DNA from 4 places in the Streptosporangium sp. NBC_01639 genome. Region 4 is predicted to be linked to each of the others. Evidence: riboswitches for the same ligand, from Rfam matches in the RefSeq annotation. Region 4 holds a riboswitch; each other region holds the start of a gene.
The links. Region 4 has a riboswitch for cyclic di-AMP ahead of OHA77_RS07940 (C40 family peptidase). Riboswitches for the same ligand answer to the same signal wherever they lie in the genome.

Region 1 (2,193 bases), 830 kb from region 4:
CTGGACGAGACGGTCGCCCGGCGGCTGTGGGAGACGTCGGAGGAGCTCACAGGCGTACGATTCGAGGCGCTCACCCAACACTCGTAGCCCATCGGAGCCACCTTGCGTCTCGACCCCAGACGAGAGCGCGCGATTCTCGACGCGACCATGGAACTGCTCTCCGAGGTCGGTTTCGAGCGCATGTCCGTCGATCAGATCGCCAGGCGCGCCAGTGCGAGCAAGGCCACGATCTACCGTCGCTGGCCGGGCAAGGAGGCCCTGGTGGTGGATCTGGTCCGCAACCACCTGGAGATCGGCGTCGCACCGCCGCCCGACACCGGGTCGATGCGCGGTGACCTCGTGGCGGTGGTGGGCGGATTCTGCCGGACCCTGGAGCAGCAGCACGGCCTGGTCTTCGGGCTGCTCCCGGCCCTGCTCACCACTCCCGAACTGGCGGCCGCCCTGCGTGAGCACGTGCCGCGCCCCGACATCACCGGCACCACCCCGCTCCTCGACCGCGCCCGCGACCGGGGCGAACTGCCGGGGAGGGCCGATCCCGGCGAAATCAGAACGGTCACCGAGGCCCTGGTCTGGCACCGGCTGCTCATCGTCGGCAAGCCGCTGGACGAGTCCTTCGTCGCGGACACGGTCGACCGGGTGCTGCTGCCGCTGATCCATGCCTGGACCGAGCCCAGACGATGATCGAACCGAGCGTTTTCGCAGGTAAAGCGGCCATCATCCAAAAGATCTACGATGATGGCGAAACCGTGGGGCGAAGCGGGTGCGGCCCCCCGGCCCTGCGGCGCCCCCGTCGGCCGAAAACGCCTTACCCGCAGGCGTTCCCGGCTCCGGCCGAGCCGCCGGCGCGGAGTTGTCGATCTTTGGGGCATGCCAAGCCCACCCCCTCGATTCGGGCTTATTCCCAAGCCAGGGCAATGTGCCCTACTTGTAATCGTTTGTCCTTTTCGCGTAGCTTCTAGTCATCCCTGGTGAACGTCCAAGTCCATCAAGGTCTATGCGTCACCATTGCCCGTCCGTGCTCCCTCTGAGCGGATGACTCCGCTCGATGGACACGGCCGCCGAATCCGCGGGTCTCGCGGAACCGGGGAACCACTTTTTTGGGGTGAATCGGCGCTTTCGCGCGCCGTAGGGCACTTCCCAGCCCGAACCCGTCAGCTAACCCGGTAGGCGGCATGAGAAGCGAAGCAAGGAGTTCTCCCCTCATGGCCACAAACCGCCTCACTCCCAAGTCCCGCAACCTGGCCCACGTCCTTCTCGGGGCATCCATCCTCGTCGGCGCCGGCACCCTCGCGGCTCCCGCGGCCCTGGCAGAGGCCCCCGGGCAGAGCCCGTTGAGCGCTCCCCCGGCAGAGGTCGTCAAGACCGTCAAGTCTCCCCTCGAGCTTCAGGCCGAGCGCCTGCCCAAGGTCACCGCCGCGAAGGTCCTGGACATCGCCGCGAGCCAGATCGGCGTCTCGGAGAACGCCCAGGGCGGCGGAACGAAGTTCCAGTCCTGGTACGTGTCCTCCCCGCGAGCCCAGGAGACCGTCGCCCGTGACGGCGGCAACCCGCAGGCCTACGCCAACGCCTCCTGGTGCGCGATGTTCGTCTCCTGGGTCGGCGACCAGGCCGGCATCCGGCCCACCGTCGGCTGGGACGCCTACACCGTCACCTACGCCCAGTGGTTCAAGAACAACGGACACTGGGGCACCGTCGCCAAGCCCGGCGCCGTCGTGTTCTACGACTGGCAGGGCGGCAAGAGCATCGACGGGATCGATCACGTCGGCTTCGTGAAGAAGGACAACGGCGACGGCACGATCAGCACGATCGAAGGCAACACCGGCAACGGCAAGGTCGAGGCGCGCGTCCGGCCCACCTCCCAGGTCGTCGGCTACGGCTACCCGGTCTACAGCGGCTGATCCTCCGGCGCCGCACACCACGGTCGCCCGACTCCGGTCCGGCGGACCCACCGGCACCGAAAGGGGCCCGGCTCATGGCGGTTTCAAGGGGTCGTCGCAACACCGCTGGTGTTAGGCAGTAAGTAGATCACGCAAGCGCTCGGCTGGGGTGTCCCAGTCGAGCGTTTTGCGTGGGCGGCCGTTGAGTTCTTGGGCGACGTGTTCGATGTCCTCGGGCCCGTAGACGCTCAGATCGGTGCTTTTGGGGAAGTACTGCCGGAGCAGGCCGTTGATGCTTCTATGTCAAGCGGCGAGC
Region 2 (2,193 bases), 3.1 Mb from region 4:
GCTGTCTCAGTCCGCGACCCGCACGCCGCCGGCGAAGGGGCGGTTGTCGATCGAGGCGATGTGGATGACGTCACCGGTCTGGGGGGCGTGGATCATCATGCCCGCGCCGACGTAGATCCCGACATGGTGCAGGTCACCGTAGAAGAAGACCAGGTCGCCGGGGCGCAGTTCGTTTCTGGACACGTGGGTGCCCGCGGTCCACTGGTCCCCGGTGTAGTGCGGCAGGCTGATGCCGACCTTCTGGTAGGCCCACATGACCAGACCGGAGCAGTCGAAGGAGTTCGGGCCCTCGGCCCCCCAGACATAGGGCTTGAGCTGCTGGGTGAGTGCCCAGCGGGCGGCCTCGGCGGCCTTGCCGTCGCCGACGATCGGCACGCTGATCCGCACCCTGCTGCCTATGGTGGTCTTGGCCCGGCTGCGCACCTCGCTGAACAGGTTGCTCTCGACCCTGGTGACCAGGCGTTCGATCTTGGTGCGCTTGGTGCCGATCTCCGCGAGGAGCTTCTTCACCTCGCTGGTCCGCGCCTTGGCACTGGCCTGCGCCCGTTCGGCGGTCTTGATCGCCTGAGCGACCTGGGCGACCTCCTCGCTCTGTTGCTGCTGGAGGGCGTAGTACGTGGTGGCCTGGTCGAGGAAGGCGTCGGGGTCGCTCGACTGGGTGAAGGCGAGGGCCGAGCCCAGTCCCCCCGTCATGTAGGAGCTCTGCGCCAGGAGGCTGGCCCTGGTGCGCCGGGCCGCGAGCTCGGACTCGCTGCCCGCGAGGGTCTTCTTGGCCGCCTCCGAGGCCCGCTGGGCCTGCTTGAGCTTGACCCGCTCGCCGTTGTACTGCTCGCTCAGCGTCTCGATCTCGGTGTGCAGCTTCTCGACCTGCTTGGAGAGCTCTCCAAGATTGGGCTTCGGGTCGGCGGTGGCCGCGACCAGAGGGGTACCGAGGGTCAGGGAGGCGAATGCCAGCCCGATGACCACCATTCGGTGGGTGAGTCCACGTGAGACGTGTTCCCGGCGGGCGTGTCCGCCCTCGCGCCTTCCCTCAAGGTTGCGCGTGCGCTTCACCAACAGGCTCCTCTCTCGGCCGCCTACCGGGTTAGCTGACGGGTTCGGGCCGGAGGCAGCCCTACCGGGGTGCCGGTGGCACCTCGGATTCACCCCAGGGACGAGGGTGGGTCCCCGGTTCCCCGGTTCCGGGGATTCGGCGGGTCAGCTTTTTTTACCATCGCTGACATCGAGCACGGACATTAGTGCAATTGGAGGTTCATGCTCAACCAGAACTACAAAGTCGGTAGAGGTTTCACAACTGGCACGTCACGGCGAGATCACACATCTTCATGATCAACTTGCCCATTAAGACGGGCTCCATCCGTCCTTCGGGCGCTCATGGCAGAGGTCTTCGCAGGTCCAGAACCACGGGAAAGGCGAGTTCCGACCCCTCGCCGACACGTCAGGTACGGCATGGCCGCTGAGATGTCACAGGTCATCTGGTATCTGCGGGGCGAGAGTTAAGGGTGAGCCGTAACTCACAAGCACCGAGGACGTACGCTGATCGGTCATGGAGCAGGTTGCGGAGCATTCCCCGACGCCGGCCGTACACGACACCGGGAACGCCGGGCCGGGAGGCGGAGCCGCGGACCCCGGACGGGACCGCGGAGAGGCCGGGCCGGACCCGGCCGCGGTCCGGGTGCGGCGTGCCCGCACCCGGGACGTCCACGTCATCCGGCGGCTGGTCGACACCTACGGCGGAGCCGGCCGTCGTCTTCTGGAGAAGGCCACGGTCACCCTGTACGAGGACGTCCAGGAGTTCTGGGTCGCCGAGCAGGCGGGCACCGTGGTGGGCTGCGGGGCGCTCCACGTGCTCTGGGAGGATCTCGCGGAGATCCGCACCGTCGCCGTCGACCCCGGCTGCCGAGGGCTGGGTATCGGCAACCTCATCGTCTCGGAACTCCTCCGCACCGCCGGCGAACTCGGGCTGCGCAGGGTCTTCTGCCTCACTTTCGAGGTCGGATTCTTCGCCCGGCACGGATTCCGGGAGATCCAGGGCACGCCGGTCTCGCCGGAGGTCTACGCCGAACTGCTCGCCTCATATGACGAAGGGGTCGCGGAATTCCTCGACCTGGAGCACGTCAAGCCGAACACTCTGGGAAACACCCGGATGCTGCTTCATCTGACCCAGGAACACCACTGACGCCGTCTTGATGG
Region 3 (2,193 bases), 4.3 Mb from region 4:
CGGCGTCCCGGTTGTCGAAGCGGACCACGTGGTGCCCGCGATCGGCGAGCAGCGCGCAGAAATCGTCGTCCCAGTGGATGCGCTGGGCGCCCAGTCCCATGATCAGAAGAAGCGGACGCTCTCCGGGCGGGCCGAAGGTGTCGTAGGCGAGCTCGATGCCGTTCGCCGGAGCGCGCAGGGTCATGGCACCCCTCCCCCGCCGGTGCTGTCGGATACCACGCTGGTCATGCGCAACAGAATGTCATTCGGTAGAAACGACGGCAAGAGCGGCCCCTGCACGGGACCGCTCCAGTCCACGGCCGGCGGACGGGCCGGCCGATGCCCACGGGGAGGGGCTCGTACCGACTACTTGTTGACCACCTTGGGCGGGGTGGCCGGGTTGTTGTCGATGCGGCCCCACGCGCCGGCGGAGAACGGCACGGGGCGGTTCTTCTTGCCGGGGCCGGTGCCCCACTTCGTGATCACGTAGTCGACGTCGATGTGGCCGGCGCCGCCGTTGCCGTCCACCCCGAGCGTCTCGGAGTTGAACGTGCCGCCGGTCAGCTCGGCGAAGGTCTTGGCGTCCAGGTCGATCATGACGCCGCTGCTGGAGGGCACGCCGGGACCGCGGTCACCGACGAAGAACTTGGCCTTCTTGCCCTTGTAGACGACGTAGCCCTCGGTCATCAGCGGCCAGCTCGGGCTGGCGATCATGCCCTTCTGCATCGGCTTGCCGCTCGCGGGCAGGCCAGTGTCGCCGGCGCGGCCGGAGGAGTCGTCCCAGAAGTAGGAGGCCTTGGTCGAGCCGTTCAGCAGGACGACCTCGGAACCGGACTCGGAGCCGGGGGTCGAGGAGCCGGACTTGACCAGGGTGGAGGTCGCCAGGGACGCGCCCTTGACCGCGATGGGGAGGGTCGCGGAGGCGGTTTCGGCCGTGGCGGGGAGCATCGAGACGACGCCCGTGGAGGTGAGGACGCTCGCACCGAGCAGGGCGGCGGCGATGTAACGGTTCTTGCGTATGCCAAGGGAGAGGCGCATGGGAGAGAGACTCTTTCGCGAGGGAACGGGGAAGCGCGGGTGCCACGCAGATGGGCACAGGCGGATACGCGCTCACAGAGAGAGAGGAGTGCCGGCGATCCCGGGCACTACGCGAGGCGCGTTGGGGGGCGCCGCGTTCTAGCGCGGCAAGGAAGTCTTAGCGGGCTGATACGGATGAGGCGGGTACCAGCGGGAAGGGAGCACAGCGTCCCATGAGTGATGTCCTCTCCATCTCGTCTACCGGGTTAGCTGACGGATTCGGGCGGTGGAGTTGCCCTACCGCCGCATGGTCGCGGCGGATTCACCCCAAGAAGTGGGTCCCCGGTTCCCCTGGCCGTGGCGGCTTCCGGGATTCGACGTCGGCCGGCCGCTCCTTCTGCTGAAGGGCAGGTCGCCAACCGAACACAAATAGGACACTAGCGCCCATTCGAGGACAAAGCAAAACAAAACCCATGACAGACCCAGAAGATCTACCTTTATCGGCCAAGAAAGCCCTATTAGCCGTCACTTGACCTTCCGACCGGCGTGTCGGATCGGCCGCGACCGTCGGGGGGACCAATGGGCGACATCCGCCGATCAAGCCTCCGACCTGGGCATTCTTCCCGAGAATAGCCAAAGGAGGGATGATTCGACGAATATTTCCACGATCGATATGAGGACCACGGAGATCGGTGCACCGACTCCTGGGTCAACGGTTCTTTTTACCTCCTCACCGGCCCATCGATCAGCCGAATGACACATCAGCGGGTTGATCCAGGCTTTTGAGAAGATCCACAAGCGCCGGAGGGGCCCCGTGCAAAGCCACGGTCATGGAGGTCCGCTCCCGCCCCGAGCCCCGCCACGCCCCCTCGTCCCGACCCCGCTGCGTCCCCCTCGGCTCGCCCCCGCCACACTCCCTCGTCCCGACCCTGCCAGTCCCCCTCGCCTCGACCCCGCCACGGCCCGGTTCCCGCCGTGGCCCCGTCCGGCGCCCTGGACCCCCGCCGAGTCCGCGGACCCCGCACGATCTCCCTCGCCCGCCACCCGGAGCGGCCCTCGGGACACCGCGTGGGCGGTCAGTCCCACCAGAACGACCAGGCGTTCCTGCCTCTGATCTGCTCCGCGTAGTCGACCAGCGTCCCCGCGCTGTAGATGACGCTGTCGGGGCAGAACGTCCAGTGCTCGGCGGCGACGTGC
Region 4 (2,193 bases):
ATCCCAAGGCGCCCCTTGGCGGGGCGATGCCGGTCGTTCTACGAGCCGGGAAACAAAGATCAAAAACCGGAAAACAAAGATCACACCCAATGTGATGAAAGTTACAGAAGTAATGTGCTTTTAGATCTTGATGCAGTGAATGTGACGAGAGTCATAGCCCAATGGGGGAGCCGCATATCACGCGGTGATCAAGAGGCCGGGAAGGGGCTTACCGATCTCCATATTCATGGCATTGCTTTGCCGAAATTTTTGGTTCGCGGTAACTTCTGGCGGCGCGGTGACATGCCATGTCACCGCATTGTGTGACTGCTCTCCGGAGTAGGCATCGCGCTAGAAATCCAATTGGCCGCTGCTCCCCTAAGGGGTTGATCCCCATGGCGGCGGCCTGCCGAATCCGTGCAGCCAGGAGGCACGGAACCGGGGACCCAAAGGCCTTCGCGTAAGGCCAGGGGTGAATCGGCATATGTCATGCCGTAGGGCGACTTCCCTGCCCGAATCCGTCAGCTAACCCGGTAGGCATCAGTGGAAGTCCCAAGGAGAAATCCTGTCTACCACCCTGCGTAACCCCCGTCTGTCGCGCCTTGCCCGCCTTTCCCTGGGCGGTGCCGTACTCACACTGGCCGCTTCGTCGGGAGCGGTCGTACTGGGATCCACAACGGCACAGGCGACGGCCGACACCGGGCCCACTCTCCAGGTCAGAAGCACCGGCTCTCAGGCTGAGAGCACGGTCAAGGCCTCCGCCGGCACCGCGGCGCGCAGCAGCGCCAAGAAGGCGAAGGCCAAGAAGACCACGTTGAGCAGGGCCGCACTGCAGAAGGTGAAGGCCGGTAAGGCGGTCTCGGCGGCCAGGAAGCAGATCGGCGATCCGTACCGGTGGGGAGCCTCCGGTCCCGGCGCGTTCGACTGCTCCGGGCTCGTCCAGTACGCGTGGCGCAAGGCTGGGGTGACCCTCCCCAGGATCACGACCAGCCAGTACCGCGCCGTCCGGAAGAAGGTCTCGTGGCGCAGCCTGCGCCCCGGCGACCTGATGTTCTTCTACGGCAAGGGCCACGTGGGCATGTACGTCGGCAAGGGCAAGATGGTGCACTCGCCGAGCAGCGGCAAGACGGTCCGGACCGTGAGCCTGAAGGGGTACTACAGGTCCTCCTTCGCCGGCGCGGTCCGTCCCGGCGGCTAGACCGAGGAAATCGGCCCAGTCCGCCCTCCGTGGAGACACCGTTGGCGAAGTAGATCAACGGAAACGGCCTCGTGATCACTGGCGTGATCGCGAGGCCGTTCCGTGTGTGGAGCCGTATGCCGATCCGGCTGCACCGCTGAGCTTGTTCTTCTGTCCTCCGGATTTTTGTAGCGCTGTGAGGGTGCGGCCGCGTGCGACGGTCTTGCCGACGTCGCAGCGAGGCGTGGGTCGACGGTCGCCGAGATGCGGACGTGCGGTTCAGCCGGTCCGGAAGGCGTCGGCGTTGCGTGCGCACCAGGCGGCGAAGGTGCGGGGCTTGCGCTGGAGCAGGCGCTCCACGGTGTCGGTGCGGAATCCGGCGGTGTCGGCGCGCATGAGGTGGAACCCCTCGGTGATGGCCTCGGCCAGCGCCGGAGGTGCCCCTTGGGGGAATCGGGAGGCGACGGCCTCCTCTGCGGTGGTCACTGCCCGGACCGCGATGTCCCGGCCGACCGCCGCGGCGAGGATCTCGACCTGTTCGGTGACGGTGAACAGCTCCTCGCCGGTGAGGACATACTCCTGGCCTTGGTGGCCGTCGCCGGTCAGCGCCAGGGCGGCGACGGCGGCGATGTCGGCGGGGTCGATCGGCGCGTACCGGCCGGGGCCGGCCGGATCGAGGACATAGTCCGCCTCGCGGATGGTGGGCAGCCAGTCGAAGGCGTTGGTCATGAAGCCGCCGGGCCGCAGGAAGGTGGCCGGGATGTCGGAGGCCCGGATGGCCTGCTCGCGTTCGTGGTGCCAGCGACCCATGGCGGGCATGGGGTCGCCGAGCACGTTGAACGAGGACAGGTGCACGATGTGGCGCACCCCTGCGGTCTGGGCGGCGGCCACGGCGTGCCTGGTGTGGTCGAGGCCGATGCCGGGGGTGAGCAGGAACAGCCGGTCGACTCCGGCGAAGGCGGGCGGCAGCGTCGCCGGGTCGCTCAGGTCCGCCACGACGCGTTCGGCCCGCTCGGGCAGCGTGGCGGCGCGGGCCG

Region 1: linked by a shared signal. The riboswitch ahead of OHA77_RS04260 (CHAP domain-containing protein) and the one ahead of OHA77_RS07940 (C40 family peptidase) in region 4 are both predicted to bind cyclic di-AMP.
Region 2: linked by a shared signal. The riboswitch ahead of OHA77_RS22170 (NlpC/P60 family protein) and the one ahead of OHA77_RS07940 (C40 family peptidase) in region 4 are both predicted to bind cyclic di-AMP.
Region 3: linked by a shared signal. The riboswitch ahead of OHA77_RS29930 (hypothetical protein) and the one ahead of OHA77_RS07940 (C40 family peptidase) in region 4 are both predicted to bind cyclic di-AMP.

The regions. Positions count from the first base shown of each region.
Region 1 covers NZ_CP109272.1:957,476-959,668, forward strand. Annotated here, with positions in the region: gene OHA77_RS04250 (oxidoreductase) at 1-87, shown strand, start outside; gene OHA77_RS04255 (TetR/AcrR family transcriptional regulator) at 103-681, shown strand; cyclic di-AMP (ydaO/yuaA leader) riboswitch at 1,047-1,184, shown strand; gene OHA77_RS04260 (CHAP domain-containing protein) at 1,203-1,898, shown strand; partial or broken gene OHA77_RS04265 (IS30 family transposase) at 2,010-2,180, opposite strand; gene OHA77_RS04270 (IS110 family transposase) at 2,181-2,193, opposite strand, start outside.
Region 2 covers NZ_CP109272.1:4,846,578-4,848,770, forward strand. Annotated here, with positions in the region: gene OHA77_RS22170 (NlpC/P60 family protein) at 7-1,053, opposite strand; cyclic di-AMP (ydaO/yuaA leader) riboswitch at 1,059-1,205, opposite strand; gene OHA77_RS22175 (amino-acid N-acetyltransferase) at 1,547-2,179, shown strand.
Region 3 covers NZ_CP109272.1:6,581,215-6,583,407, reverse strand. Annotated here, with positions in the region: gene OHA77_RS29935 (alpha/beta fold hydrolase) at 1-184, opposite strand, end outside; gene OHA77_RS29930 (hypothetical protein) at 346-1,017, opposite strand; cyclic di-AMP (ydaO/yuaA leader) riboswitch at 1,237-1,386, opposite strand; gene OHA77_RS29925 (DUF4253 domain-containing protein) at 2,073-2,193, opposite strand, start outside.
Region 4 covers NZ_CP109272.1:1,788,248-1,790,440, reverse strand. Annotated here, with positions in the region: cyclic di-AMP (ydaO/yuaA leader) riboswitch at 377-534, shown strand; gene OHA77_RS07940 (C40 family peptidase) at 794-1,177, shown strand; gene OHA77_RS07935 (NAD(P)H-binding protein) at 1,436-2,193, opposite strand, start outside.